3 regions of the Pseudoalteromonas sp. T1lg21 genome follow, and region 3 is predicted to be linked to each of the others. Evidence: predicted binding sites of a transcription regulator. Region 3 holds the regulator's gene; each other region holds the start of a gene.

What was found. Region 3 encodes MetJ, which represses methionine synthesis genes. Its sites were predicted from a motif close to TAGACGTCTAGACGTCTA; they were not measured.
Region 1: metK (methionine adenosyltransferase) is a predicted target of MetJ. The motif match lies at 1,480-1,497, and genes of this name have one in related genera.
Region 2: C2M25_RS14205 (homoserine O-succinyltransferase) is a predicted target of MetJ. The motif match lies at 7,379-7,396, and genes of this name have one in related genera.

Annotation. Positions count from the first base shown of each region.
Region 1 is NZ_PQBX01000056.1:599,028-609,921, forward strand. Features, by position in the region: gene tkt (transketolase) at 1-1,332, opposite strand, end outside; gene metK (methionine adenosyltransferase) at 1,599-2,750, shown strand; gene C2M25_RS12965 (diacylglycerol kinase) at 2,803-3,207, opposite strand; gene C2M25_RS12970 (START domain-containing protein) at 3,277-3,897, opposite strand; gene C2M25_RS12975 (CYTH and CHAD domain-containing protein) at 3,935-5,455, opposite strand; gene C2M25_RS12980 (TIGR04211 family SH3 domain-containing protein) at 5,669-6,268, shown strand; gene C2M25_RS12985 (winged helix-turn-helix transcriptional regulator) at 6,317-6,799, opposite strand; gene putA (bifunctional proline dehydrogenase/L-glutamate gamma-semialdehyde dehydrogenase PutA) at 6,966-10,769, shown strand.
Region 2 is NZ_PQBX01000060.1:63,255-74,148, forward strand. Features, by position in the region: gene cyoB (cytochrome o ubiquinol oxidase subunit I) at 1-1,978, shown strand, start outside; partial or broken gene cyoC (cytochrome o ubiquinol oxidase subunit III) at 1,975-2,609, shown strand; gene cyoD (cytochrome o ubiquinol oxidase subunit IV) at 2,609-2,968, shown strand; gene cyoE (heme o synthase) at 3,111-3,995, shown strand; gene C2M25_RS14190 (histone deacetylase family protein) at 4,075-4,983, opposite strand; gene C2M25_RS14195 (PilZ domain-containing protein) at 5,037-5,402, opposite strand; gene ettA (energy-dependent translational throttle protein EttA) at 5,541-7,214, opposite strand; gene C2M25_RS14205 (homoserine O-succinyltransferase) at 7,461-8,408, shown strand; gene C2M25_RS14210 (homocysteine S-methyltransferase family protein) at 8,398-9,465, shown strand; gene metH (methionine synthase) at 9,475-10,894, shown strand, end outside.
Region 3 is NZ_PQBX01000080.1:20,914-31,807, reverse strand. Features, by position in the region: partial or broken gene metL (bifunctional aspartate kinase/homoserine dehydrogenase II) at 1-1,108, opposite strand, end outside; gene metB (cystathionine gamma-synthase) at 1,114-2,373, opposite strand; gene metJ (met regulon transcriptional regulator MetJ) at 2,598-2,918, shown strand; gene C2M25_RS21170 (malic enzyme-like NAD(P)-binding protein) at 3,021-4,262, opposite strand; gene rpmE (50S ribosomal protein L31) at 4,809-5,024, opposite strand; gene priA (primosomal protein N') at 5,259-7,439, shown strand; gene C2M25_RS21155 (SPOR domain-containing protein) at 7,456-7,983, shown strand; gene hslV (ATP-dependent protease subunit HslV) at 8,064-8,582, shown strand; gene hslU (HslU--HslV peptidase ATPase subunit) at 8,594-9,922, shown strand; gene C2M25_RS21140 (gamma-butyrobetaine hydroxylase-like domain-containing protein) at 9,999-10,373, shown strand; gene C2M25_RS21135 (methyl-accepting chemotaxis protein) at 10,468-10,894, opposite strand, start outside.

The sequences.
Region 1 (10,894 bases), on a different contig from region 3:
GTTACGTGCGTATTCCATAAACATTAAGAATGTAGCACCGTAAGGAATAAAGCCTTTATGTAGTGCAATACCATTCATAATCGCTGACATACCAAATTCACGTACACCGTAGAAAATGTAGTTGCCGCTTGCGTCGTTTGCTTCTAAGCCTTTTGAACCATCCCAAAGCGTTAAGTTAGAACCAGCAAGGTCAGCAGAGCCACCCATGAATTCTGGTAGTAACGGACCAAACGCATTTAATGCATTTTGTGATGCTTTACGTGTTGCAGGGTTTGCTGGGTTTGCTTGTAGCTCTTCGATGTAAGCTTGTGACTTTTCAGCCCAATCAGCTGGTAACTCACCATTGGTACGGCGAGTAAACTCAGCAGCAAGTTCAGGGTATGCACTTGCGTAAGCGGCAAACTTTTCGTCCCAGCTAGCTTCTAGTTGCTTACCTTTTTCTTTGCCATCCCACTCGCTGTAGATATCAGCAGGGATTTCAAATGCTTCGCCAGTCCAACCTAGGAACTCACGAGATGCTTTGATTTCGTCTTCACCTAGTGGTGCACCGTGACAGTCATGGCTACCTGATTTATTAGGTGAACCGTAACCAATGATTGTTTTACAACAAATTAATGATGGCTTATCAGTGATGCTACGCGCTTCTTCGATAGCGGCGCGAATTGCATCTGGGTTATGACCATCTACATCGCTTACTACGTGCCAGCCGTATGCTTTAAAGCGCGCTGGCGTGTCATCGCTGAACCAACCTTCTACTTCACCATCAATTGAGATGCCGTTGTCATCCCAAAACGCAACTAGTTTACCTAGGCCTAATGTACCCGCTAATGAACAGGCTTCGTGTGAAATACCTTCCATTAAACAGCCATCGCCCATGAATGCATACGTGAAGTGGTCAACAATATCGTGACCTTCACGGTTAAACTGTGCAGCAAGCGCTTTTTCGGCAATTGCCATGCCCACAGCATTTGTGATCCCTTGACCTAATGGGCCCGTAGTAGTCTCAATACCCGGTGCATAACCATATTCTGGGTGACCCGGTGTTTTTGAGTGCATTTGACGGAAGTTTTTAATTTCCTCTAGTGGTAAGTCATAGCCACTTAAGTGCAGTAGAGAATAGATCAGCATTGAACCGTGGCCGTTAGAAAGAATAAATCGATCTCGGTCTGCCCACTCTGGATTTGTTGGATTATGCTTTAGATAATCGCGCCATAGTACTTCTGCGATATCTGCCATGCCCATAGGGGCCCCAGGGTGACCAGATTTGGCCTGTTGTACTGCGTCCATTGATAAGACGCGAATAGCATTTGCAAGTTCTTTGCGTGATGGCATGAATTCTCCTACCTTTATGTATTTGCGCTGGTTGTGTATGAAGCCCCATTCTTACTTATTGTAAGGGTACAGTGCAATTAAAAATCCGCATTAAATGCACCAATTATGGGCGTTTATTAAGAACAATACGTTATTAGTAATTTTAAATGGACGTCTAGGCGTAAAATTACTATGCAAACATATTTGTTTTAGATAAAATACGCCCCTTAATTTTTTAGCGCTATTACCGACGTTTGTGAAGCGCAATATTTGTGAGCAGAAATACAATGGCAAAACATTTATTTACTTCTGAATCTGTTTCTGAAGGTCATCCGGATAAAATCGCGGACCAAATCTCTGACGCGGTTCTAGATGCTATCTTAGAGCAAGATTCTCATGCCCGTGTTGCATGTGAGACTTACGTTAAGACTGGTATGGTTATGGTTGGTGGTGAAATCACTACTAGCGCTTGGGTTGATATCGAAGAAATCACACGTAAAACAGTACGTGAAATCGGTTACACACACTCAGATATGGGTTTCGATGCTGACTCTTGTGCAATCCTAAACACTATCGGTAAACAATCTCCAGACATCAACCAAGGTGTTGACCGTGCTCGTCCAGAAGACCAAGGCGCTGGTGACCAAGGTTTAATGTTCGGTTATGCATGTAACGAAACTGATGTTTTAATGCCTGCACCAATCACTTATTCACACCGTCTAGTTCAGCGTCAAGCTGAAGTTCGTAAGAGCGGTGAGCTTAACTGGTTACGCCCAGATGCTAAATCTCAAGTAACATTTGCTTACGAAAATGGTAAGCCTGTTGGTATTGATGCAGTTGTTCTTTCAACTCAACACTGTGATTCAATCTCACAAAACGACTTAGTTGAAGCGGTAATGGAAACGATCATTAAGCCAGTTCTTCCAGCTGAGCTTATCTCTAGTGCAACTAAGTTCTTCATCAACCCAACTGGCCGTTTCGTAATCGGTGGTCCTATGGGTGACTGTGGTCTTACAGGTCGTAAAATCATCGTTGATACATACGGCGGTATGGCTCGTCACGGTGGTGGTGCTTTCTCTGGTAAAGATCCATCAAAAGTTGACCGCTCAGCTGCATACGCTGCACGTTACGTTGCTAAAAACGTGGTTGCTGCTGGCCTTGCTGACAAGTGTGAGCTACAAGTTTCTTACGCTATCGGTGTTGCAGAGCCAACATCTATCAGCATCGAGACATTTGGTACTGGTAAATTAGAAGAAGCACGTCTAATCGAATTAGTACGTGAGCACTTCGACCTACGCCCTTACGGCTTAATCCAAATGCTTGATCTTGAGCGTCCTATCTATCAACCGACTGCGGCTTACGGTCACTTCGGTCGTGATGAGTTCCCTTGGGAGCGTACAGACAAAGCAGACGCACTTCGCGCAGCTGCTGGCCTGTAATAGGTTAGATAAAATGAAAAAAGCGCCTTTCGGCGCTTTTTTTATGTCTGATTTAAAGGTAGGTTACTATTTTTTCGTAAACAGCCACACCCCATACCAAAGCAAGAATAAGCAGTGACAATGTTACTGCCGCAGAGGCCATATCTTTAGCACGACCCGATAACACATGGTACTCAATCCCTACTCGGTCAGTCAGCGCTTCTATCGACGAGTTAAGTAACTCGACAATTAACAATAATAAATAAGGAATAAACAGTACTAGCCAATGATTTAATGACTGCGCAAGTACGACAGATAAGGGTAATAAACACACGCCTAGATAAATTTCAGAACGAAATGCAGACTCTTCTTTAAATGCCGCTTTAAAACCTTTAATAGAACATTTTGTTGCTTTTAAAATACGCCCAAAGCCCATGCCATTTGGCTTATTAACTAAGGGAATTTTTGGCTCTTTCATGGTAACCCTTCAAAATCGCAATTACAGCGATGATATGTGTAAATCTAAGCGATGTCACCCGATGATGAGCTAATTTAACGGCTGACACGTGCCGGGAATGCTGCGTGTATTCGCTCTAGAAAACTGATTGTTGGTTAATTGTTCTCTCAGTGCTTGCAGAGTTTTATAAACACTTTTTAACGACACTTTGTTACTTAACCAATGCGGAATGGAACCGCTTGGATCAGCATAGGCTTGATGGCTCACTAACAAGTTACTTTGTTGCTGTTCTAAGCGCCAATAAGCGGTGAGATCTTTGATGCGTACAAGCCCTGCAACTTCGGCTTTTGCATAAGGCTGACTTTTGATTTGTAACTCGGTTTTGTGCTCATCTAAAGCGTGATAACAAGAATAACTCACCAAGTCACGGTCTGACACCGGCCAAGGTGAATTAAAATGAGTATAAACAAGGGTTTCTGAGGGACTTAAGCGCTCCATTAGCGTCACGCTTTTGACATTCTCAAGCCAGTTAGCAGCGTTGTCGGTATCACTGAGCAATGCCATAAAGTCACTGGCTTTGGCATTTTTCACCAGCACAGAAGCTTTAATTTCAATAATACCGGTTTCATGCTTTTTATAGCTTACGGTGATGTCGTCTTGCTGTTTGTAGGTTTGCCATTCAATAGGGTTAGCCCAGGCTGATATACTCAACCAAGCTAACCCCATCCATAGGCAAAAGCGCATTTACTTACAGCCAATAGGGATCAGTATTAAATGAAGCGTGACGGCTTTGCTCCATTGCACTAACTAAAAACTCTGACTTTTGATCAAGCCATGCTTGAATTTTTGCCAGCTCTAAATCGTCTTGTCCTGCGCATAACTGCTTTAGATACTCAAGCGTACTTAACTCGTAAATACCATGAGAGATATCGACCCATGGCATACGAAACTCGTTTCTGTCTTCTTTATCGAACAAAGCACCTAAACAGTTGCCACTAAGCAATGAGTTTTCTAAGCGAGTGCGCAGTGATAAATAGTCTTTATCGGTAAATACTTGCTGCTCAGGGATAAGCTCATGCATGTCGTGCCAATCTTTGGCAAATAAACGCTTAGCAATATCGGCAACCGGTTTTTCTGCTGCCTGAAACTCAGCTTGCCCCCATGATTTACGCCATTGCTTTTCAATTAACCACGTTGTTAATTGCAATAGTAAGCGGTTATATCGGGTGCTATGGAACAGAGTTTCGATATCTTCAATGCTTGGCTGTAACTCTTTTAAGTCATTAATAACTTGCGTGAGCTCAGGCGCACTGTTGATTTTTTTGTAGTATGCGTGACGCTTTGATGTATAGGTTTTTAGTTGAATTGCGTTTTCAACCCACGCTAATTCGCTCAATAACCACTTTAACTCTGTGCGCAATGAGTCGGTGTCGTCTTTACTGACAATGTCATCAAACAGCCAAAACGTATGGCGAATTAAACGAATACCGTCTGTGACACGCTTAAGAGTTTTTAGACTAGGTTTAATGAAGTAACAGGCCTCATGTTTTTGCACAAATCGAATCGCGTAGTTGATACTTTCTACCAGCGCTTGCTCTTGTGTGGCATCGCTTTTTAGCGGCACAAAACCAATTGATTTACTTGCTTTTAATGGTTTGTCATCCGCAAGGCGATAGCCCCGTGCTGCTTTAGAATAAAGCCCTAAGCGAACATGGCTTTCACTAACCAATTTATCAGCCAGTGCAAACAACTCACTACGACTACCTTCGATTAGTTCGATTTCAAGTTCAGAAATTGGCTCAACCTGACCCGATGCCGCAACTTCACCTTTATCTAACACCACTTCAATTTTTGCACCGTTATTAGTTTCAATTAACCAAGTACGGCGAATAAAGTTAGTGCTAAAAATTGGGTATAAATTCTCTGCAATAGCACCCACTTGCATACCATGAGGCCAAATAGCAGCATCAAATGCGAGTAAATCTGGGCGGTTACCTGTTAGTGGTAAGTTGTATTCTGGGCGTTGATGTAAGCCACCAACGACTTCGCCAGCAAGCTTAATCGTTTGCTCACACTGGTTGTCACAACAGCGAGTACGTAAGCCAATATCTAAAGCACGTAATTCTCGGCTTGGCGTATCGTAATAAGCATTTTGTAAGCTGCGCGACGGTTTGTTGGTAACGGTTTTTGCAAATTGGGTAATTAATGCGGGGATCAGTGGAACAACGGCATCTGACACCAAAAACTTCAGTTCTATCTCAGTATCCATTCGTTTTGCGGAGTACATTTAAAATAAATAAGTGATCAAAATAAACAAAGCAGCTACTTAATGCAAATTTTTTCCTGATTTTTGCGACCAAGCTCATCCATGGATTACAATATCAGCCTTGCTATTAATAGTTGAAATCCCTACTATCTCTATACATAAAGAAATTATAAATTTAGCCACTTCTAGGCAAGATCACATTAACAAGGCAGATTGATGTTAAAACAGTGTATTTTTGGGTTGCTCCTTGCGGCCACCTCTTTTATTAGCTACGCAGAAGAAGCGCCAAGCAGCGACAGCCAAAACACCGCCTACATAGTCGATAACCTGTACACCTTTATGCATTCAGGTCCGAGCAAAAACTACCGCATTTTGGGTTCAGTTGATGCGGGTACTCAAATTGTGTTGTTATCAGGTGAAGATAACGGCTACTTTAAAATTCGTGACGATAAAGATCGCGAAGGCTGGGTTGAATCAAAATTCATCACTGAAAACGCCGGTATCCAGCAACAATTTCAGGCATTGAATAACGACATGACGGTAATGCAAGAGCAACTTCGTCAGGCTGAAATTGAACTGCCACAACTTCAAGAACAGAACAAATTACTAACAGAGCAAAACGCAGCCCTGAGTGAGCAAATCGAAACGCTAAAAAATACCATTGAATCTGAGCGTAACGCTAAGCAAACAGCAAGTGCAAAAGAGAAACGCCAGCTACTTACTTATGGCGGTGCAATTGCATTTATAGGCTTACTGATAGGTATTATCTTAACGGTGGTGTTATCTCGTCGTAAACGTTACGACGGCTGGGCATAAGCTACTAAATAGTCATTAAAAAAGCACCTGTTGGTGCTTTTTTTGTATCTATATATCGAATCTTAATCCGGTATCTTGTTTAATTTTTTCGATCACCATATAGGTGTGGTGTGTCCCCACCCCCGGAATATCCACTAAATCACCCAATACTTGGCGATATTCATCCATATCTGAGACTCGTACTTTTAATAAGTAGTCATAGCCACCAGCCACCATGTCGCATTCAACAACTTGAGGAATATTTAAAATATATTCGCGAAACACTTTAAATACTGATGTATTCGAAGTCACTAACGATACCTGCACATGTGCTAACAAGCTCTGGTTAAGTTTTGCTTCGCTAAGCTTTGCGTAATAGCCTTCGATGTAGCCTTCTTGTTCTAAACGTTTTACGCGATCGAGACACGGGCTTGGGCTCAGGTTTACCTGTTTTGCGAGGTTTACGTTCGATATTCTGCCATTTTTTTGCAGAGCGTCTAAAATTGCTAAATCGATGCGATCTAACATGCGTAATCTATTCGGACTGGTCATAACAGAATTTTATGCGGCTAAGTTAACGGTATGCCCTGTAAATTATCGTAAATCGAAAAATTTAACCAGCATATTCTGCTGGATTTTAATTAGAATGCACGAATTATATCAATGGTAAGAAATGCAATAAGTTCATTTCTAGACTCCACATACCAGAGGGTTACTTATGCTATTTAATGGCGATTTGACAACTGAATGTCCAATTAGACAAAAGATCCGTGATTTCTACCGTATTGATGAAAATGCGGTGATTGATCACATTTTGCCTTTGGCTGAAGTAGGCGTGAAAGCGCGTAGCCGAGCGTGGGAACGTGCTCGTCAAATGGTTTTAAATATCCGTCGCGATCAGGATGGTCAAAGCGGTGTAGATGCACTACTAAACGAGTTCTCACTTTCAAGTGAAGAAGGTGTGGTATTAATGTGTTTAGCAGAAGCACTACTACGTGTACCAGACAAAGCAACGCAAGACTCACTAATTCGTGACAAACTTGCTAAAGGTGACTGGAGCTCGCACTTAGGTAGCAGTGACTCTCTATTTGTAAATGCATCGTCTTGGGGCCTGTTAGTAACCGGTAAAATGGTTAACTACAGCGACAAATCTAAAGAACAGCAATTCGGTGTTCTGAAGAAAACAATTGGTCGTCTAGGTGAGCCTGTTATTCGTAAATCTGTGAACTTCGCAATGAAGATCATGGGTAAGCAATTCGTTATGGGTCGTACTATTAACGAAGCGATTGAACGTGCTGCTGATAAAGAGCAAAAAGGCTACGTATACTCATACGATATGCTAGGTGAAGGCGCGCGCACCATGAAAGATGCTGAGCGTTACTTCCAAAGCTACATGACGGCAATCCACGCGATTGGTAAAGCAGCAAATGGCCGTGGCCCAATCAAGAGCCCTGGTATCTCAGTTAAAATTTCTGCGATTCACCCACGTTATGAGTTTACTCATCGTGAGCGTGTGATGGCTGAAATCGTACCTAAGCTAAAAGAGCTTGCACTTGCAGCTAAAAGCTACGACATCGGCTTCACTGTTGATGCTGAAGAAGCTGACCGTTTAGACATCTCATTAGATATCATTGAAGCGGTATTCAGCGATGACGATTTAGGTAACTGGAATGGCTTTGGTTTAGCCGTTCAAGCATACCAAAAACGCGCTATTTTTGTGGTTGAATGGGTTGCAGAACTTGCCCGCCGCGTTGGTCGTAAATTAATGGTTCGTCTCGTTAAAGGCGCATACTGGGATACAGAAATCAAAACCACTCAACAAGATGGTTTAGATCACTACCCGGTATTTACACGTAAAGCGACGACTGACGTTTCGTACAAAGCATGTGCTATCAAACTACTTGAAGCGCGCGATGTACTTTACCCGCAATTTGCTACACACAACGCCTACACTGCGGCAACTATTTTAGAAGTTGCTAAAGGTGACCATGAAGGTTTCGAATTCCAACGCCTACACGGTATGGGTGAGTCATTATTTGACCAAATCGTTGAGCAAGAAAAAATTCAATGTCGTGTTTACGCACCTGTAGGTCAACACGAAGACTTACTTGCATACTTAGTACGTCGTTTATTAGAAAACGGTGCTAACTCTTCATTCGTAAATGCGATTGTTGATACCACTAAACCAGTTGAATCACTATTACCAGACCCTGTAGAAACGCTGCAAGGTTTACGTAACAAGTACAACACGCAAATTAAGATGCCAATTGATTTATATGGTGATGAGCGTCCAAACTCGAAAGGCATGGACTTAACTGACATCAATGTTATTACACCATTTAAAGAAAACCTTGATACTTGGTTTGCTGAGCACCGCATTGAATTAAGCGCAGTGCCAGAAGGCTCTATCCCAGTTAAGAACCCTGCAAACCATAAAGAAATCATTGGTCATGTGAAATTACAATCATCAGAAGAGATGACTGCACTTTTAGAAAATGCAGAAAAAGCATTTGAATCATGGTCACAAACACCAGTTAAAGAACGCGCAAACTTACTACGCCGCGTTGCTGATATCCTAGAACGTCACCACGATGAGTTAGTGGCTCTGTGTATCAAAGAAGCGGGTAAAGTAACTCAAGACGGTATCGATGAAGTACGTGAAGCTGTGGATTTTTGTCGCTACTACGCTGCACGCGCTGAAGAATTATCACAAGACGAGCGTTTTGAAGCGCGTGGTGTGATCTTATGTATCAGCCCATGGAACTTCCCTCTTGCTATCTTCTTAGGCCAAGTTGCTGCAGCTATCGTGACAGGTAACACGGTTATTGCAAAACCTGCTGAGCAAACAAGTTTAATCGCCCTTCGTACGATTGAACTTATGCTATCTGTTGGCTTACCAGAGCACGTTGTACAACCTGTTATTGCTCGTGGTAGCGAAGTAGGTAAAACAATCGTTCCTGATGAGCGTATTCAAGCAGTTATGTTCACAGGTTCAACTGAAACCGGTACTGTTATTTCGCAAACGCTTGCTGCGCGTAATGATATCCAAGTACCGCTTATCGCTGAAACCGGTGGTCAAAACTGTATGATCGTTGACTCAACCGCTCTACCAGAGCAAGTTGTTGACGATGTGATCAGCTCAGGTTTCCAAAGTGCTGGTCAACGTTGTTCTGCGCTACGTGTGTTGTTCTTACAAGAAGACGTTGCAGACGGCATCATTGATATGATCAAAGGCGCTTTAAAAGAGCTTCATGTTGGCGATCCTTCACTACTTTCAACGGATATCGGTCCAGTTATCGACGAGAAAGCACTGAAGAACCTAAACGAGCACGTTGAGTACTTAAAAGGTAACGCAACACTCCATTACGAATGTGCGATCCCTGATAACAACGAAAATGGTGCTTACTTCTTTGCGCCTCGTTTATACGAAATCAAAGATTTATCTGTACTTAAGCGCGAAGTATTTGGCCCATGTGTACACATCATCCGTTTCAAAGGCTCAGAGCTTGATAACGTAATTGACCAAGTAAATGGCACTGGCTTCGGTCTAACGATGGGTGTTCATTCACGTATCGAAGAACGTTGTGAATACTTAGCGAAGATGTCACGTGCAGGTAACGTTTACATCAACCGTAATATGATCGGTGCGATTGTAGGCGTACAACCTTTCGGTGGCCGTGGTCTTTCTGGTACTGGTCCTAAAGCCGGTGGTCCAAACTACTTACAACGTCTAGTGAAAGAAAAAGCATCACCAGATAACGTACAAATGACAAACCTAACACCTGATGAGTTAGATACACATAACTTCTCTGGTGCAGCTGAGCAAGTTGCTAAGCTGATGGAAAATTCATTACGCGACGAGAAAATCTGGCGTGCGACACCGCTAAACGACCGTGTTTCTGCTGTACGTCAATTACTTGCGAAAGTAGCAACAGTAGAGATCATCGACGAGCTAGCTGATGACTTAGCATTAACGCTAGCTGATGCACGTGCGCAGCTTAACCGTCTTGAAAAACACATGCGTAAGCACACTGTGTTACCTGGACCAACGGGTGAGTCAAACACACTTCACTTAGAGCCTCGTGGCTGTGTGGTTTGTTATGCTGATAAGAGTACGTCATTTAACTTCTGGGCAATTTCGATTATCACAGCACTTGCTGCAGGTAACACCGTAATTACTGTTGCATCAGAGTTATTCTACGAAGAAGCGGTTGCGTTTAGAGACAAGTTTATCTCTACAGGTATCGCTGAAGGTGTATTCCAAGTTGCTAAACCTAATCAGTTACAAGCAATTTTAGCGCACCCTCACCTTGCTGGTGCAGTTGTTGCTGCACGTTCATCACGCTTAGGCTACTTCAGCCAGCAGCTAGCACAACGTAAAGGTGCGATTCTGCCAGTGATCAGCTCTGAGTACTACGACACGCTAATTAAACGTTTATTAACTGAGAAAACAATCAGTATTGATACAACGGCATCAGGTGGTAATACATCACTAATGACCTTAGTTGAAGACGACGAATAATCGTATTCAGTAAGGGAGTTACCATTCCCTGAGTAAATTAAAAGCCCTCGCATTTTGCGGGGGCTTTTTAGTATTAAAGATACCTTTTCATTATTCTTATTTACCGAGGTACAAATTTTCTGCTA
Region 2 (10,894 bases), on a different contig from region 3:
AGGTAAATTAACATTAGACGCAATCCCGTACCATGAACCAATTATCATGGTTACCATGGCGGTCGTTGCTGTCTTAGGTCTGTTAGTGGCAGGCTTAGTAACAAAATATAAAAAATGGGGCGTGATTTGGCACGACTGGATCACCTCAATTGACCATAAGCGTTTAGGTGTTATGTACATCATTCTTGCGCTTATCATGCTTTTCCGTGGTTTCGCGGATGCTATTATGATGCGACTGCAATTAGCAATGGCTACTGGCGGTGCAAGTGGTTACTTACCACCAGAGCATTATGACCAAATCTTTACGGCGCATGGGGTGATCATGATCATCTTTATGGCGATGCCGTTTATGATTGGTTTAATGAACATCATTTTACCTCTGCAAATTGGTGCTCGTGATGTTGCATTCCCATTCTTAAATAACCTTAGCTTTTGGTTAACTGCTGGCGGTGCAATTCTTATCAATATCTCATTATTCTTTGGTGAGTTTGCAAAAACGGGTTGGGTTGCATATCCACCGTTGTCTGAATTGTCATTCAGTCCAGGTGTCGGGGTCGATTACTATATTTGGGCCTTGCAGATATCCGGCTTGGGTACCTTATTAACAGCGGTAAACTTCTTAGCAACCGTATTTAAGATGCGTGCGCCAGGCATGACATTGATGAAAATGCCAATTTTCACATGGACATGTACATGGGCAAATATCTTAGTTGCAGCATCGTTCCCTATTTTAACAGCGGTACTGGCAATGCTTACCCTTGACCGTTACCTAGACTTCCACTTCTTTACGAATGCGGCTGGCGGTAACGCGATGATGTACATCAACTTATTCTGGGCATGGGGTCACCCTGAAGTTTACATTCTGATCTTACCTGCGTTTGGTATTTTCTCAGAAGTAATCTCTACGTTTGCGGGTAAACGTCTGTTTGGTTATAAGTCGATGGTTTACGCAAGTGGTGCAATTTCAATTTTAGGTTTCATCGTTTGGCTTCATCACTTCTTTACGATGGGTTCAAGCGCTAACGTTAATGCCTTCTTTGGTGTTATGACCATGGTTATTGCAGTACCGACCGGGGTTAAGTTGTTTAACTGGCTGTTCACTATGTATCGTGGTCGTTTACGTATTACTGTGCCTGTCCTTTGGACTTTGGGTTTTATGGTGACGTTCACTATCGGTGGTATGACGGGTGTTCTACTTGCAATTCCAGGTGCTGACTACGTATTACATAACAGCTTATTCTTAATCGCTCACTTCCATAACACTATTATTGGTGGTGCGGTATTTGGTTACTTAGCAGGTTTTGCTTACTGGTTCCCTAAAGCAATGGGCTTCAAGCTTGATGAAAGCTGGGGCAGAAAGTCTTTCTGGTGTTGGTTAATTGGTTTCTTCGTTGCATTCATGCCGTTATACGTACTTGGTTTCTTAGGTATGACACGTCGCTTAAACCACACTAACAACCCTGATTGGAATATCTGGTTATACATTGCAGCTGGCGGTGCGGTAATCATTCTGTTCGGTATCTTATTCCAAGTTGTACAACTTGTAGTGAGCTTCAAAAACCGCGAGCAACTTGATGATACAACGGGCGATCCGTGGAATGGTCATACTCTTGAGTGGGCATCTGCTTCTCCTCCGCAGTACTACAACTTTGCAAAAATCCCACATATTGATGACATCGATGCGTGGACAGACATGAAAGAAAAAGGCCTAGCTTACAAACAAGAAGCGTCTTATAGCCCAATTCACATGCCAAAAAATACACCGGCAGGTGTGTTAATGAGCGCAGGTATAACAACCTTCTGTTTTGCCATGATCTGGCACATTTGGTGGCTTGCAGCCTTTGGTTTACTGGGTGCTATTGTTGTGTTCATCAAGCGTTGTTACACCAGCGATGTAGATTACTACGTGCAACCAGATGAAATTGTTGAACTAGAAACGGCTCACAATACAGCCGCTACGAAGGAGGTGAATGCATGAGTGCCATTCCTGCTGGACTAGACACCTTAAACGGCGCACACGGTCATGTCGATGCACATGACCATGAGCACCACGATACAGGTGGTAACACCGTATTTGGCTTCTGGCTATACCTTATGACTGACTGTCTGCTGTTTGCATCATTCTTTGCAACCTACGCAGTATTGTTCATGAACACCGCTGGCGGTGTGTCGGGTAAAGACATTTTTGAACTTGATTTTGTGGCGGTTGAAACCGCAGCACTACTACTTAGTAGTATCACATTTGGCTTTGCGATGATCTCTGCCACGGGCAGAAAAAGGCGGCTACGTTAACTTGGTTGCTGGTTACCTTTGCTTTTGGCGCTGTGTTCATTGGTATGGAAGTGTATGAATTCCATCACCTAATTGCACACGGTAATGGCCCGCAACAAAGTGCCTTTTTAACATCGTTTTTCTCTTTAGTGGGCTTACACGGTCTTCACGTTACTGCGGGTCTAATTTGGATGACGGTAATGATGATTGAAGTTATTCGCCGTGGTTTAAACCCACAAACAGTGACACGCCTAAGTTGTTTAAGCTTATTCTGGCACTTCTTAGATGTGGTGTGGATCTGTGTATTTACCGTTGTTTATTTAATGGGAGCAATGTAATGAGTCACAGTGAATCACATGTAATTAATAACTTAGAAGTACACGCACATAATGAGCAATCACATGGCAGCGTTAAAGACTATTTAATTGGTTTTGTATTGTCAGTGATTTTAACGGCTATTCCATTTTGGGCTGTAATGAGTGGTTCGTTTTCTAAAACGACCACCGTATGGTGCATCGTGAGCATGGCAATTGTGCAAATTTGGGTGCATTTGAAATATTTCTTACACCTAAACTTCAAAACTGAAGACGGCAAAGCAAGTTCAATGTCGTTTATCTTTAGTGCTTTAATCATCGTGATGGTGGTTGGTTTGTCGGTGTGGATCATCTACGAATCGAACGCCATGATGATGTACTAATAACAATTACTTTGTAATTGGTAAAAAGATTTACGAAAGGAGCTGGTTAGTCTGAGGTTGTGTCTCCAGTTCTTACAGTCTGTTACTAACTAGTTTCTTTCGTAATATTGCGTTTGTGCTGAAAATTAGAGGAGTCGAGGAAGTGTTTCGACGTTATTTAAATGTCACTAAACCTGGCATTATCATGGGTAATTTGATATCTGTCGCGGGGGGATTCTTGCTAGCCTCTCGTGGTGACATTGACCCATGGTTAATGATCGCAACCTTGCTAGGGTTATCTTTAGTAGTGGCATCAGGATGCGCGATTAATAACGTAATTGATCGTGATATTGATGTTGCTATGGCGCGCACTCGCAAACGCGTCACAGTGACTGGCGAAATGTCAGCAAAGGCGGCTATGGCACATGGCATCGTGCTTGGTGTTATTGGTTTCGGTTTATTAGCTGTGTATACCAACGTAGTGGCACTCTTATTTGCTACTTTTGGTTACGTCATCTACGTAGGTGTGTACAGCTTATATATGAAACGTCGTTCTGTGTATGGCACCTTTGTAGGTAGTTTATCTGGCGCAGTACCGCCTGTTGTGGGTTATTGTGCCGTGACTGGGCAGTTTGATGCCGGTGCTGTGATTTTATTGGTCATGTTTAGTCTATGGCAAATGCCTCATTCATATGCAATTGCAATCTTTCGTTATAACGACTACCAAGCGGCCAGAATTCCCGTGTTACCTGTAGCGCAGGGGATCGAGAAGGCAAAGCATCACATTGTTTTATATATCGCCGTGTATGCGTTGGTTGTGATGTTATTAACCATTAGTGGTTATACAGGTTTAGCCTTTATGGCTGTAGCCTGTACAACGAGTTTTTGGTGGTTGCTAATGGCGCTCCGTGGCTATCGTCGCAATATTGATGTAAGCGGCTGGGCGCGCCAAGTGTTTGCTTTTTCAATTGTAAACATCACGGTTTTGAGCATAGCGATGGCTTTAGATTACCATTCAGTAGCTCCACAGCTACTTGTTTTAACTTAGAAAAAAGTTGCTAACATATCCCAATGTTACAGTAGCAAAGGCCCGGAAGTCTCCTCCGGGCCTTTTTTCTTTATCGTTTTTAAAAGCGGGCAGCTTGCTCTACCACAATGCCATGACGAGCCGCTAAACGGCGATGGTCCTTATCATAACCACCTCCAATTACTGTTGCGACAGGCACATTGTGCTCAAGGCAACGCTTGAGAACTAAATGGTCGCGTTGCTCAATCCCTTGCCAGCTTATATCGAGTTTCCCTAAACCATCTTGCTGCCAAACATCAACACCTGCATCATAAAGCACTAAGTCTGGGTTTAAGGTGTTTAATAAATAACTCAGCGTATCGTCAACTACGCCTAAGTATTCACTATCAGCGACATTCGGCGCTAAACCTATGTCTAAATCACTGGCTGATTTGCGAAACGGAAAATTCTTCTCACAGTGAATAGAGCAGGTATAAGCATAAGGCTGATGCGCTAACATCGCAGCGGTACCATCACCTTGATGAACATCTAAGTCAAAAATAAGTACATTGGTCACTTCACCACTTTTTATCAGGGTTTCACTGGTAAACGCGAGGTCGTTTACCATGCAATAGCCCGAACCAAAATCAGTATGTGCATGGTGAGTGCCTCCAGCTAAGTGGCAAGCAATACCATGTTTAAGTGCTAAACGTGCCGTTTGCAAGGTGCCCAAAGGAGCGGTAAAAGTACGTGCCATTAGCTCTTTTGACCAAGGTAAGCCAATGCGGCGCATTGCTTTTTCATCTAATCGATTGTGCCAAAGGTCGTGGATATAGTTTTCGCAGTGCACTAATTCAAGAGGCTCAGGGCTGCCGAGCAGTGGTTGAGTTAGGTTATCATTTATTAATCCAAGGCTTTGTACATGCTCATATAAATAAGCAAACTTACTCATCACAAAGCGATGGTTAGGATCGAAACTAAACGAGTAATTTGGGTGATACACCAAGGGTAAGTGGGGATTTAACTGCATAGCTCATTGAATAGCTGAATTTGCTACAGCATAACGAATCTACCGATAAAAGTTTACTCTGGCGCGTGAATTAAATGGCCTAACTCGCGATGTAATAATGCTTCATCACCCAGATTTAGCTCAATCAACCGTTTTAAGTGAGTAATACTATCAATATCGATATGTTCACAGCGAAGGCCTGCATGTTGATGCTCAACATGGCATAGCTCCACTTGCATTTTAATCTCGATTGATGACTCTGGCAGGGTAAAGATTAAGTCAGCTTTACTATGAATAGGTACTAAAAATGAATCACTTTTAGTAATAAGCGCACCTTGCAAAGATAGATCAAGTAACTGACAGTGATAGTCGTTACCTTCTATATGAAGGACAGCCGGGCAAGAAAATAGCACCCTAGAAAACTCTCTGCGTTCATTCATGTCTCTATTCTCCATACTTTTAAGCCTAAACAGTATAGTTCAATATGAAATGAATGAGAGAAAACAGCTGATAATTACTGATGAAAGTTAATAGTTATAGAAAAGCCCCTAAACAGGGGCTTTTTTAATATCAGCTAATTAGCCAATTTTTTTGTATTTAATACGCTTAGGTTGTGCCGCTTCTGCGCCTAAGGTTTTCTTCAACCACTCTTCGTATTCTGTGTAGTTACCATCGAAGAAGTTAATTTGGCCTTCGTCACGGTAATCAAGAATATGTGTAGCAATACGGTCAAGGAACCAACGGTCATGCGAGATACACATTACACAGCCAGGGAACTCTAAAATAGCGTTCTCAAGTGCACGTAGTGTTTCAACGTCTAGGTCATTGGTTGGCTCATCCAGTAGTAATACGTTACCACCTGCTTTTAATAGCTTCGCTAGGTGTAAACGGTTGCGCTCACCACCTGATAAGTCTTTAACGAATTTTTGTTGGTCGTTACCTTTGAAGTTAAAGCGGCCAACATAGGCACGGCTTGGGAATTCAAAGTTACCAATTTTCAATACGTCTTGACCGTTAGAGATTTCTTGGAAAACCGTGTTGCTCTCGTCCATGTCGCCACGGAACTGATCAACCGTTGCAAGTTCAACGGTTTCACCAACAATGATCTCACCGCTATCTGGCGTTTCTTCACCACTTAGCATTTTGAATAGCGTCGATTTACCCGCACCATTGGCACCGATAATACCTACGATAGCGCCTTTCGGCATTGCAAAGTTTAGGTCATCGATTAATACGCGATCGCCAAAGCTCTTCTTCAGGCCTTTCACTTCGATAACTTGGTCACCTAAGCGTGGACCCGGTGGAATGAATAGTTCATTCGTTTCGTTACGCTTTTGGTAATCGTTTTGCTGTAGCTCAGAGAACTGTGCCATACGTGCTTTAGACTTAGCTTGACGGCCTTTCGGATTTGAACGAACCCATTCAAGTTCTTGTGCGATTGATTTTTGACGTGCTTTTTCAGATTTCTGTTCTTGTTGTAAACGTAAATCTTTTTGCTCAAGCCACGATGAGTAGTTACCTTCCCAAGGAATACCTTCACCACGGTCAAGTTCTAAAATCCAACCTGCTACGTTATCTAAGAAGTAACGGTCGTGGGTTACAGCAACTACGGTACCTTCGTAGTCGTGTAAGAAGCGCTCTAACCAAGCAACTGACTCAGCGTCTAAGTGGTTGGTCGGTTCGTCAAGAATAAGCATATCTGGTTTTTCAAGTAGTAAACGACAGATCGCAACACGGCGACGCTCACCACCCGAAAGGTGTTCAATTTTTGCATCCCAAGGTGGAAGACGTAATGCATCAGCTGCACGCTCTAACACGTTGTCGATATTGTGACCATCGTGTGCTTGGATGATAGCTTCAAGTTCGCCTTGCTCTTTCGCAAGTGCATCGAAGTCAGCGCCGTCCATTGCATACTCGTTGTATACTTCATCTAGGCGATTTAATGCATTTTTAACTTCGCTTACCGCTTCTTCTACTGTTTCGCGAACTGTTTTGTTCTCGTCTAGCTGCGGTTCTTGCGGTAAGTAACCGATTTTAGTGCCTGGTTGAGGGCGAGCTTCACCTTCAAAGTCTTGGTCAACACCGGCCATAATGCGCAGTAACGTCGATTTACCTGCACCGTTTAGACCTAGCACACCAATTTTTGCGCCTGGGAAAAAGTGTAAAGAAATATCTTTTAAGATAGTGCGCTTAGGTGGCACAACCTTAGATACTCGACTCATCGAGAATATAAACTTGTCTGGTAACACCATGAAAGAAGCCTTCAATTTATAATAAAAATTAACAGCAAGTATTGTATACCCAAACTACCTCAAAATACAGAATTCAGCGTTTATGATAGGCTTAATATCAAGGTGTTATTTACTCAAAAAGCCATACATTTCAATTAATGACCACTCAGAAAGATCATTTCGTTTGGACATCTAAACATCTAGAGGTTGAAATTTCTAACTATCCGTTCATAATTAGCAGTCAGATAAGTATGCTCGGAGCCAGCTATGCCCATTACAGTAAAAGATGAATTGCCAGCCATTGCAAAGTTACGCCAAGAAAACGTGTTTGTAATGCCAAAAAGTCGCGCGAAAACGCAAGAGATACGCCCAATGCGTTTGGCCATCTTAAACTTAATGCCAAACAAGGTTGAAACCGAAGTGCAGTTTATTCGCTTGTTAGCTAATTCACCGCTACAAGTTAATGTCGAGCTGTTGCGCTTAGATACTCACCGCACCAGTAGTAACTCTGAGCAGCACATGGATACGTTTTATCGCTATTTTTCAGAAGTGAAAGATAATAACTACGATGCCATGATTATCACTGGGGCACCGCTTGCTCATTTAGAGTATGACGAAGTTGCTTACTGGGACGAGCTAAAAGTTATTTTAGATTGGGCAGAGCAACATGTTACGTCTACGCTGTTTTCGTGTTGGGCGGCCCATGCGGGTCTATATCATCACTATGGCCTTAAGCGCGAACTTAAACCAAATAAATTAAGCGGCGTATTTACCCATAAAAGTTATTTTGACCATGCAGCACTCACTCGTGGTTTTGATGATACCTTTTTAGTGCCACACTCTCGCTATGGTCATATTGATATCGACAAGATCACTGCCTGCGATGATTTGGTGGTGTTAGCTGGTTCTGAGCGAGTAGGTGCCTACTTAATTAAAAATAAATCAGGCAGCCAAGTGTATATTACTGGCCATCCAGAGTACGATGCACATACCCTTAAAGGGGAGTATTTGCGCGACCAAGAAAAATCAGCGGATGCGCCTAAGCCAGAAAATTACTTCCCAGACGATAACCCAGACAACGAACCGTCGAAGACCTGGCAAAGCCATGCCTTTTTATTGTTTTCGAATTGGTTAAACTATTATGTGTACCAAACTACACCGTATGATATTAACTTAGTTAGCCAAGATGTAAGGACTAACAACTATGCCGAGTAATGCAGTGAATAAACGCGAACAATTAACCGAGGCGCTGAAACAGCGAATTTTAATCCTCGATGGCGCGATGGGCACCATGATCCAAGAACATAAATTAGAAGAACAGGATTATCGCGGTGAGCGCTTTAAAGACTGGCATGTACTTATTAAAGGTAATAACGATTTATTAAGCCTGACTCAGCCAAAAATCATTGCGGATATTCATCGTGCCTATTTAGAGGCGGGGGCTGATATCATCGAAACGAATACCTTTAATGCCACGACTATTTCGATGGAAGATTACGATATGGCGAGCCTTAGCCGCGAAATCAACCTCGAATCAGCGAAACTTGCACGCAGCGTCTGTGATGAGTTTGAAGCAAACGATCCTAGCAAACCGCGTTATGTAGCCGGTGTACTTGGACCAACATCAAAAACCTGCTCTATCTCTCCAGATGTAAACGACCCGGGTTACCGTAATATCAACTTTGATAAGCTGGTGGCTGCGTATGTTGAGTCAACACTGGCACTGATGGAAGGTGGTGCTGACCTTATTTTAATAGAAACCATCTTTGATACCCTTAATGCTAAAGCGGCTTCGTTTGCCGTAGAAGAAGCATTCGAGCAAGCTGGTCGTAGTTTACCTGTGATGATCTCAGGCACCATTACCGATGCCTCAGGCCGTACTTTATCAGGACAAACCACAGAAGCATTTTATAACTCAATTCGCCATATTAAACCGCTATCAATCGGCCTTAACTGTGCCCTTGGCCCTGATTTACTGCGTCAATATGTTGAAGAGTTATCACGTGTTTGCGAAACCTTTACCTCGGTGCATCCCAATGCCGGTTTACCGAATGAGTTTGGTGAATATGATTTAGAAGCCCCTGAAATGGCAAAAGAAATTATCGACTGGGGTAAGTCTGGCTTTATTAATATTGTAGGTGGTTGTTGTGGCACCACACCGGCTCATATTAAGGCGTTTGCGAAAGGTCTGAGTGGTGTTAAGCCACGTCAATTGCCAGAGCTTGAAGTGCGTATGCGCTTATCGGGCCTTGAAGCGTGTAACTTAAACTAGGAAACCGACATGACTGACCAAATTGCTGTATTTACTAACGTCGGTGAGCGTACCAATGTAACTGGTTCGGCTATGTTTAAGCGCTTAATCATGGAAGAAGATTACGAGACCGCTCTTAACGTTGCCCGTGAACAGGTAGAAAATGGCGCGCAAGTGATTGATATCAACATGGATGAAGCCATGTTGGACTCAAAAGCGGCGATGGTAAAGTTTTTAAACTTAATTGCCTCAGAGCCAGATATCTCAAAAGTACCGATCATGGTCGACTCATCGAAATGGGACGTGATTGAAGCGGGCTTAAAATGTATTCAAGGCAAAGCCATTGTAAACTCAATTTCACTTAAAGAAGGTGAAGAGCCGTTCATCCGCCAAGCTAAGCTAATTAAACGCTTTGGTGCCGCAGCAGTTGTAATGGCGTTTGATGAAACAGGGCAAGCTGAAACCGCTGATCGTAAGTTCGAGATTTGTCAGCGTAGCTACAAAATTCTTGTTGAAGATATTGGTTTTCCGCCTGAAGACATTATTTTTGACCCGAACATTTTTGCTGTTGCAACGGGCATTGAAGAGCACGATAACTACGCGGTTGAGTTTATCGAAGGTACGCGTCGAATTAAGCAAGGCTTACCGCACTGTAAAGTGTCGGGTGGTGTATCGAATGTGTCGTTTTCGTTCCGTGGTAATAACCCAGTACGCGAAGCTATTCACTCTGTGTTTTTATACCACGCGATTAAAGCGGGTATGGACATGGGCATTGTAAATGCGGGTCAATTAGCGGTTTATGATGATATTCCTTTAGAGCTGCGTAAAGCCGTGGAAGATGTGATCCTCAATACCGACCCAGGTGCTGGTGAGCGACTAGTTGAACTTGCACCCAAATACTCAGGTATGACGCAAGCGGAAAAAGTTGAGGATTTAGAATGGCGTACTTGGCCTGTTGAAAAGCGTCTTGAACACGCGCTAGTAAAAGGCATTACCGAATACATCGATGAAGATACCGAAGAGTGCCGCAAGGGCAAAGCTAAGCCTATCGAAGTGATCGAAGGCCCGCTTATGGACGGCATGAACGTCGTTGGTGACTTATTCGGTGCAGGTAAAATGTTCTTACCACAGGTTGTTAAGTCAGCTCGTGTAATGAAGCGCGCCGTTGCCTATCTTGACCCTTTCATTGAAGCTGAAAAAGAAGAGGGCGCAACCAATGGTAAAGTGGTTATGGCAACCGTTAAGGGCGACGTACACGACATTGGTAAAAATATCGTAGGCGTGGTACTGCAATGTAATAACTACGAGGTTATCGACCTTGGTGTGATGGTGCCTGCAGAGAAAATTTTGCAAACCGCCATTGACGAAAAAGCCGATATTATTGGTTTATCAGGGCTTATTACCCCATCCCTTGATGAAATGGTGCATGTTGCCAAAGAAATGACCCGTC
Region 3 (10,894 bases):
TTGGTGCTACCACTGCACAACCACTTAAATTAGACTCAACAATATTTGCACGGCCCGCTAAATGACTCACAACCTGATGAGTACTTTGACCAGGCACTAATAAGTAGGTATCGCCCTCTTTAACAAAGTGATGCAGGCTGTGTTGAATTAACTGGCTTAATTCACCAACTTCACCACCACTTAGTTTATCAACCCGTAATAAATCGATGTTATCTAAGGTCGTAATAAACCGTTTCGCTTTGCTATAACCTTCTTTAACTACTTCGGTTGGCGTTGCATCGCAATCAAAGCTACTTCTAACCACAAGTTTGATCTCTGTTTCTTTTAGCGGTGACAAGGTTTTTGCATGTAATACTGGGTTGCCCAAGCGCGCTAATAGGTTAGCTTGCTCACGGCATACCTTGGCGTATTTAACCGCATTTTTAACTTTACGAGGATCAGTGCTGAATACACCTTGCGTGTCTGTCCAGATAGACACTTGCTTGGCAAAAGTATAACTGGCCAGTAACGTGGCGCTATAATCACTGCCATTACGGCCTAAAGTTACCGTATTACCTTGGCAATCTGCGGCAATAAAGCCCGTTACTACGTTGATATGCGATTTACTTATTGCACTTGTGCATTGCTGCTGATTTTTTTGATGTAAAAGCTGGCCATCATTTAAAGTAAATAGCTGCCTTGCATCAACATCTTGCGCAGCGACACCTAACTGATTTAAGTAAGCGGCTAACAAACGTGCTGACCACACTTCACCATGTGCAAGTAAAGGGGCTTCAAGTAACTGTTGCTGACTAATTAATTCATTTAAAACAGCAAGCTCATCTTTTAGCTGTGCTAACGCCTGTTGTTTATTCTGGCCTGTGAGTAGCTGCTCAATTAAAGCGCGTTGGTTGTTATCAATAAGCAGTAGAATATCGCTAACAGCTTGGCTATCTTGCTGCTGGTAACTTTGCCATAGCTTCACTAGGGTATCGGTTGTTTTACCCGATGCCGACACAACGATGCAGTCGCCCTGCTCTGTATTCGCTAAAACAATGTTCGCTACCGCATGATAACGATCTGCTGAGCTTAAGCTTGAGCCACCAAATTTATGAACAATATTTACCATTTCTTCTACCACAATGCCGTATGTGCTGGCGTTAACTTGAATGACGCGTTTTGCTGTATATCTTGCTGTGTTTGCTCTACAGCCGCCTTTGTAACTTGTTGGCCTTGACCAGGCTTAACTAAATTGAATACACGGTCTAAATCTGCAATGAGATCTTTTACGTCTTCAATGCCTACAGAAATACGGATCAGCGTATCGCCTACACCGGCTTCAAGACGCGCTTTAGGCTCCATGCCTGCGTGTGTCATTGTTGCAGGGTGACAAATCAAACTTTCTACCCCACCTAGTGACTCAGCAAGGCTAAAATCTTTAAGGCTAGTTAAAAACGCTGCTGCATCGTTAATGTCGCCTTTAATATCAAAGCTCACCATACCACCAAAACCGCGTTGCTGTGCTTTAGCAAGCTCATGCTGCGGGTGAGAAGCAAGACCCGGGTAATAAACTTGGCTTACATAAGGAGAGTTTTCTAAATACTCAGCAATAGCAAAGGCATTTTCTTGGTGCTGCTTTAAACGCACATTTAAAGTACGTAAACCACGAAGCGTTAAGTAACTGTCAAATGGCGCACCAGTAATCCCGATGTTATTTGCCCACCAAGCCAGCTCATCACCTAGCTCTTGCGTTGCAGCAATCACCGCACCGCCAACTACATCAGAGTGACCATTGATGTATTTCGTGGTTGAGTGCACAACAATATCAACACCAAACTCAATTGGGTTTTGTAATGCAGGTGATAAGAAGGTGTTATCAGCCGCAACCAAAGCACCGCACTGCTTAGCGATGCGAGTGATTGCTTTAATGTCTGTTAAACGCAAAATTGGGTTACTTGGCGTTTCAATCCAAATCAGCTTAGGTTTAATCGCCAAAATTTCTTGGTGATTATCTGTATTCGTTAAATCCAATACTCTTAGTTTTAATAGACCACGTTTTTCAAGCGAGGTGAATAAACGATAGCTACCGCCATAACAGTCATGTGGGATCACTAAGGTATCGTCACTGTTTAATAATTGGGTCGCTAAGTGTACTGCTGACATACCAGTAGCAGTGATAATGCCTTTTTCGCCACCTTCAAGCTCAGCTAAGGTTTCAGCTAAAATGTCGCGATTTGGGTTACCGCTGCGGCCATAGTCATATTGGCGCTTAGTATCAAAGTCAGCAAATGAATAGGTGGTTGATAAGTATAAAGGTGGCACAACCGCACCATGATGTTTATCGGCTTCGATGCCGTGACGAACAGCAATCGTCGCTTTATTTTTTTCGCTCATTTCATCACCTATTCTTTAATTGGATGTTTAGACGTCTAAAAGGTTAGATGATCAAATATGAGAAGTCAAAGCATTTATCGCTCACACATAGAAGTTTATACATTTACACGACTAGATGGCTAAATAACTAGTATTTGACTATCTTTTTTAAAGCGATAGAATTTCCGCATCTTGCGCTGTGAATAAGGCGTAAATCACTGACAACCGAGGCAACGAAACAACTTATGGCTAAATGGAACGGTGAATACATTCACCCATATGCAGAACACGGTAAAAAATCAGAACAAGTAAAAAAGATTACCGTATCGATCCCACTTAACGTATTAAAAGTATTAACTGACGAGCGTACACGCCGCCAGATCAATAACCTGCGTCATGCGACGAACAGTGAGTTATTGTGTGAAGCTTTCTTACATGCTTTTACAGGTCAACCATTACCAAATGATGACGACCTTCGTAAAGACAACCCTGAAAAGGTACCTGAAGAAGTTAAAAGAATTATGCAAGAAATGGGGTTAGAAATCCCAGTGCTTGATTCAGAATAAGTATTTCGGCCATCGGATAACTGCCGATAATCACAGACATAAAAAAACTCAGCCTTGGCTGAGTTTTTTATTGCGCGTTATAGCTAATAGAGCTAATTAAGTTTAACGCATGTAATCTTCTGGCATGTCGATTTGCGCCACGCCCGACTCTATAGCCGCTTCAGCAACAGCACGTGCAATACGTGGTAAAAGACGCGGATCCATTGGCTTAGGAATAATGTACTCAGCACCAAACTCAAGCGACTCAACGCCCGCTGCTTTTAATACTTCACTTGGTACTGGCTCTTTTGCGATACCACGAATAGCGTGTACGGCAGCAATCTTCATTTCATCATTAATTGCTGTTGCACGCACATCAAGCGCACCGCGGAAAATAAACGGGAAACACAGTACATTGTTAACTTGGTTAGGATAATCTGAACGACCCGTTGCCATAATTAAATCATTACGTGCACTGTGTGCAAGCGCTGGTGCGATCTCAGGATCAGGGTTTGAACATGCAAACACCACAGGCTTGTCTGCCATCAATTTAAGATCATCAGCAGTTAATAAGTTAGGACCCGATACACCTACAAATACATCGGCATCAGCAATAACGTCTTGCAACGTACGTTTATCAGTGTTGTTAGCAAATAATTGCTTGTACTCATTTAAGTCATCACGACGAGTATGGATCACACCTTTACGGTCAAGCATATAGATATGCTCACGCAGTGCGCCACACTTAATAAGTAGTTCCATACAGGCAACGGCTGCAGCACCAGCACCTAAACACACGATGATGGCATCTTCGATATCTTTACCTTGAACTTCAAGGGCATTAAGCATACCTGCCGCAGTAACAATCGCTGTACCGTGTTGGTCATCGTGGAAAACTGGGATACTACAGCGTTCAATAAGTGCTTTTTCGATTTCAAAACACTCAGGAGCTTTAATATCTTCTAGGTTGATACCACCAAACGTATCAGCGATATTTGCAACCGTATTGATGAAATCTTCTGTTGTGCGGTGTTTAACTTCAATATCAATTGAGTCAAGGCCTGCAAAACGTTTGAATAGTAACGCTTTACCTTCCATTACAGGTTTTGATGCAAGCGGGCCTAAGTTACCTAAACCTAGAATTGCGGTACCGTTTGAAATAACCGCAACCATGTTGCCTTTGCCTGTGTATTTATAGGCATTTGCTGGATCAGCAGCAATTTCACGGACTGGTTCAGCCACACCTGGGCTATAAGCTAAAGCGAGATCGTTAACCGTTTCGGCTGGCTTGGTTAGTTCAACACTAATTTTACCTGGAACGGGGTGAGCGTGGTAATGTAATGCTTGTTCACGAAAATCTGACATAACGCGATAGTATCCTGCAAAAAGTTAAAAAGTGAGAGAGCTTGCATCAGTACGATACCTGTAATGTATAAAAATTCCAAGTATTATCAGGTCTATCCTGTTATATGCTATATCGCTTAATTTTAAAGGATTTCCCAACAATTTCTGCACATAGTTGCGATTAATCAGACATAAAAATTCACCTATTTATGACCTTTTAAGCACGTGTTTTTGTATTTTATACGCACGTACACTGCAATTAGCCGAAATTAGCCCGAAATAGCCATTTCAACGAAGTTCACAGCATTTACTCACAAAGTTATTTAAATTTATTATTTTTAATAACTTTTATGAAAGTTTATACAAAAAAGAATATAGCCAAGGGGTGGCACTTTGTCTGCAAAATTAGCGACATAATGGGCATAACAGCCAGAAATAGTTATGCAAGATACATAAGTGAAGATGATGAGCGAGTGAGTGAGTGAGTGAGTGAGTGAGTGGCAGTGTTAAGAATTTTAGGCATAAAAAAAGCACCCAAAGGTGCTTCTTTTAACTAAACAGCAGAAATTACTTCTTGCTGCTAAGTGCACCGAAGCGCTTGTTGAAACGATCAACACGGCCGCCAGTGTCTAAAATCTTTTGCTTACCAGTGTAAAACGGGTGACACTCAGAACATACGTCTAAGTGGATGTCTTTACAAAGAGTTGAGCTAGTTTCGAATTTGTTACCACACGAACAAGTTGCAGTGATAGCTTCGTACTTAGGGTGAATACCTTCTTTCATAGGGAACCTCTAGTTAAGGCCGTATCGCTCTCCAAACCCGAAGTCTGGCACCATACGCAGTTAATACAATTAATAGGCCGCGTATTTTATAGCTCAAGTGACCTTGCGACAAGCTTTAAATGCATCTTTCGCTAAAAAATTAATCAAATGACTTGTTGTTCAGTAATTTGTTGGTAGGTTTTTAACTGTAATTTTAGTACATTATCTTTCTATCTTTGTTTCAGTTGAGTTGTTATGCACTTTGTAGAAGTTGCCATAAAAGTCCCTTTACAGCGTACCTTCGATTATAAAGTTGAACAGCTGCTGCATATCCCTGAGTTAAAGCCTGGCATGCGCGTTCGAGTACCATTTGGTAGTCAAAAAAAGGTAGCGGTGGTCCTGGCATTAAAAACATCAACAGATGTACCTGCTGACAAAATAAAGCCGATTATCGATATCATAGACGAGACCCCAGTTTTATCGGCTCAGCATTTAGCACTCCTGAAATTTACTGCTCGTTACTACTGTTATCCATTGGGCGAGACCATTCATACAGCGCTTCCGGCTGCATTAAGACAAGGCGAATGCCCAGATAAAACCAGCATTAATATGGTTGAATTAACTGATAAAGGGGCAAAACTTCCGTCACTAAAAGCAAAAACCCAGTTAAGTTTATTAAAGCAGTTAGCCGAATCGGGCAAGTCATCGGTTACCGAATTAAAAGCACTTGGATTTACAAAAAAAACCATCGATAGCCTGCTCGATAAAGAACTAATCACCCAGTTTATCGAGCATGATAATCAGTGGCAGCAGCGCGCGCCAACGGTGGGTGACAAACCCGTCCTTAATAAAGAACAAGCTGTTGCTTGTACCAGCATTAATCAAGCCATCGGATTTACTAGCTTTTTACTTGAAGGTGTCACCGGTAGTGGTAAAACCGAAGTTTACTTACAATGCCTTGAAGAAGTACTTAAAAAAGGCCAACAAGCCTTAGTATTAGTGCCTGAAATTGGCTTAACGCCACAAACGGTCAACCGTTTTCGTCGCCGCTTTCCCGATACCCCCATTATGCTGTGGCACTCAGCTCTAACAGATAACGAACGCTTACAAACTTGGCGATTCTGTGAAAAAGGTAGCTGTGCCATAGTGATCGGCACACGTTCGAGTATTTTCTTACCTTTTTTATCACTTGGTATGATCATTGTTGATGAAGAGCACGACAGCTCATTTAAGCAGCAAGACACATTACGTTATCATGCCAGAGATTTAGCCGCTTATAGAGCATATCAGCATAATATCCCGCTGGTTTTAGGCAGTGCCACGCCAGCACTTGAAACCTTACATAAAGCAATAAATAACAAATACCAGTTATTGAGTCTTACTGAGCGGGCCCAAACCAGCACAGCTAACCAGTTCCAATTAATGGACATGAAAGGGCAACCTGAGCAAGCTGGTATTGCCCATGCTAGCCTCGCCTATATGCGCCAGCATTTAGAACGTGGTAAGCAAGTGATGGTGTTTTTAAACCGTCGCGGTTTTTCACCTACTCTTATATGTCATGAGTGTGGTTGGCTAAGTGAGTGCTCACGTTGTAGCACCAGTGCAACCTTTCATAAAGCCATTGGCCAGATGATATGTCATCACTGCGGTGAGCAACATCAGGTGCCCCATCAATGCCCTGATTGCGGCAGCACACAGATTTTCCCTAATGGTAAAGGCACAGAGCAAATCGAAGAGTTTTTAACGCAAACCTTCCCTGATATTCCAATTAGTCGTATCGACCGAGATTCAACTCGTCGTAAAGGCAGCTTAGAAAAAGCCCTTGATGATATCAATCAAGGCGGTGCCCGCATTCTTGTTGGTACGCAAATGTTAGCAAAAGGCCACCACTTTGCTGATGTTAGCCTTGTTTTGATCTTAGATGTCGACAGTGGTTTATATTCATGCGACTTTCGTGCAACCGAGCATTTAGCGCAACTTGTCACGCAGGTGGCTGGTCGTGCTGGTCGCAGTGGTGAACCTGGGCAAGTATTATTACAAACGCACTTTCCTGAGCACCCGCTACTGCAAGACTTAGTAAACAATGGCTATCAGGATTTTGCCCGCTATGCACTGACAGAACGAGAAGATGCCCAACTACCTCCAATCACCAATATGGCCATTGTGCGTGCAGAAGGGCATAACATTAATCAAGTGGTGGATTTTTTAACTGATTTGGTTCCTGTCCAGAACATATCTGGTATACAATTGCTCGGTCCGATACCTGCGCCACTGGAACGTGTGGCAGGTAAATATCGCTTTCAATTACATATTCAGGCGCAGGAACGCTCCCACTTACACCAATATTTAGCGCAAATGGTCGACTATATAAGCACCAGTAAATTAGCGCAAAAGGTGCGTTGGAGCTTAGATGTTGATCCTATAGATATGATTTAAAGGCCAATTAAGAGTCATGGCACAACACGATTACATAAATAAAAAACCAGCAAATCGAAATAATAAAAAACAAGCCCCGGCGAAAAAGCCCTTCCCTGTTCTCCTTGTTTTAATTGCGCTTATTTTAGTAGGCGGGTTTGGTTATGGCTTGTGGTTTATCAAACACAATGCCGATCCTGAGTTAGTAGAGCAACAAGCAAACCCTACTAAAAAAGAAGAAGAAGTTATTCCACTCCCTGAGCCTCCTGAATTTATTCAGGAAATTAAAGACCACGAAGTTCAGGTTGAAGTAAAAGAAATTGAGCAAAAAGGCCCGTATGTAATGCAATGCGGCTCTTTTAGAACTATGGATCAGGCACAAGCGCTGAAAGCTAAAATCGCTTTTGCTGGATTAGTCGCTGAAGTTAAACGCACCGAAGGCAGTAATGGTACGTGGTATAAAGTGCGCTTAGGCCCATACGAAACCAAACGTATGGCCGAAAGTGATAAGAATAAACTTAAACGTATCAAAATAATGGGCTGCGGAATTTGGCTTTGGACTTGATTTTAGTTCATTCACCCATATAAACACCTCATCAATCGCTTTTTACGAGCGGCCTTGCCGCTCGATGATGAGGAATAATCATGACCACTATTGTAAGTGTACGCCGCGACGACAAGGTCGTTATTGGTGGCGACGGCCAAGTTTCACTTGGTAACACCGTAATGAAGGGCAACGCCCGCAAAGTTCGACGTCTTTATAATGGCAAAGTAATCGCTGGTTTTGCTGGCGGTACTGCTGATGCCTTCACCCTTTTCGAACGATTTGAAAGCAAATTAGAAATGCACCAAGGCAACTTAACCAAGGCTGCCGTTGAAATGGCTAAAGATTGGCGTAGTGATCGTGCACTTAGAAAGCTCGAAGCACTACTCGCGGTAGCTGACGAAACCGCTTCATTGATCATCACAGGTAACGGTGATGTTGTGCAGCCAGAAAACGACCTTATTGCGATTGGCAGTGGTGGTAACTTCGCACAATCAGCAGCTACAGCGCTGCTAGAAAACACCGACCTAAGTGCACGTGAAATTGTAGAGAAAAGCCTTACTATTGCCGGCAACATCTGCGTATTCACGAATAATTTCCAAACTATTGAAGAATTGTAATAGGAACTGCCATGTCTGAGATGACACCAAGAGAAATCGTTCACGAGCTAGATCAACACATTATTGGCCAAGCTAAAGCTAAAAAAGCAGTTTCAATCGCGCTACGTAATCGCTGGCGCCGTATGCAACTAAGCGACGAGCTACGCGCCGAAGTAACACCAAAAAACATTTTAATGATTGGTCCTACTGGTGTGGGTAAAACAGAAATTGCTCGTCGCCTTGCAAAACTTGCTAATGCGCCTTTCATTAAAGTTGAAGCAACAAAGTTCACTGAAGTGGGCTATGTTGGTAAAGAAGTTGAGACTATCATTCGTGATTTAGTTGATATCTCAATTAAAATGACTCGTGAACAGCAAACCAAAAAATTTAAACACCGCGCTGAAGAAGCGGCAGAAGAGCGTATTCTAGATGCCCTTTTACCACCAGCACGCGATACATTTGGTGAGTCAAAAACAGAAGAGAACTCTTCAACTCGTCAAACATTCCGTAAAAAATTACGTGAAGGCCAATTAGACGATAAAGAAATCGATATCGATGTTGCACAAGCTCAACCTAATGTCGAGATCATGGCTCCGCCTGGAATGGAAGAAATGACCAACCAGCTACAGAGCATGTTCCAAAACATGGGTGGCGATAAGCGCAGCAAGCGAAAGCTAAAGATCAAAGAAGCCTTCAAACTATTAGTTGAAGAAGAAGCAGCAAAACTTGTTAACCCTGAAGAGTTAAAAGAGCAAGCTATCTTCGCTGTAGAACAAAACGGTATCGTGTTTATCGATGAGATCGATAAAATCTGTAAACGTGGTGAAGCGTCTGGTCCAGATGTGAGCCGCGAAGGTGTTCAGCGCGACTTACTACCATTAATCGAAGGCTCAACAGTGAGCACTAAACACGGTATGGTTAAAACAGATCACATGTTGTTTATTGCATCTGGCGCATTCCAAATGGCAAAACCATCAGACATGATCCCTGAGCTGCAAGGTCGTTTACCAATTCGCGTTGAGCTTGAAGCACTTACTGCTGATGACTTTAAGCGTATCTTAACAGAGCCTCATGCTTCATTAACTGAGCAACAACGTGAGCTGTTAAAAACAGAACAAGTTGACGTTGAGTTCACCGATGATGCAATTGAACGTATCGCAAAAGCGGCTTGGCAAGTAAATGAAAAAACCGAAAACATCGGTGCACGTCGTTTACATACAGTGATGGAAAAACTAATGGAAGAAATTTCATTTGATGCCTCAGAAAAAGCAGGCACAACACTGACTATTGATGCCAACTACGTTGAACAGCACTTAGGTGCCCTTGTTGAAGATGAAGACTTAAGTCGCTTCATTCTTTAATCAACAAATTAGCGTTATACTAAAAAGCCTCCAATTGGAGGCTTTTTAGTATATAAATCGTGGATTCGAGGCTCACATGAAAGAAGTCACTAAAGTGCATTATCACAGCGTTAGTAAAGTATTAGATGTTCATTTTGATGATCAGGCTATTGCCCAATTTAGTGCTGAATTTTTGCGTGTTCACTCACCGTCTGCAGAAGTGCAAGGTCATGGTAATGAACCAATGAAACTCGTACTTGGTAAGCAACACGTAGGAATTAGCAAGATTGAGCCGGTTGGTCATTATGCAATTCGATTAGTGTTTAGCGATAATCATAATAGTGGCTTATTCAGCTGGCACTATTTAAGTGAGCTGCAAGCTAACCATGATGAGCTTTGGCAGCAATACCAAACAAGAGTCTCAGAGCACGAAGCAAGCAAAGACAGCGTGCCTATTAAGTTTGTGCCTTAATATCTTGTCGCGGTGTACACACCCAAGCAACAAAAAAAGCGCGATGACGAAATCGTCACCGCGCTCTATTTATATATAAAGTATCAAGTAATTATTAAACTTTAAACTTATCGATTGCCTGATAGAGCACACGTGCTTGCTCAGACACCTCTTCGCTGGTTTGTGCATTGGTTGCCGCGTGACCCGATGCTTCTTGCGCAATATCACGAATACGTACCACGTTTTTATTCACCTCAGAAGCCACCTGGCTTTGCTCATCAATCGCTGTGGCAATGTGGGTGCTCATATCCATAATGGTTTGTACATCTTCGGTGATTGAGCGAAGCAGTTCACCCGCTTTACTTGCCTGTGCCGCACTTTCACCACCTTGCGTACGACATTGCTGCATAATACTCACTACTTCTTGCGTACGGCCTTGTAAGGTCGAAATAATGCTCTCAATCTCTTGCGTTGAATCTTGGGTACGCTGCGCAAGTGAGCGAACTTCATCTGCTACTACCGCAAAGCCACGGCCTTGTTCA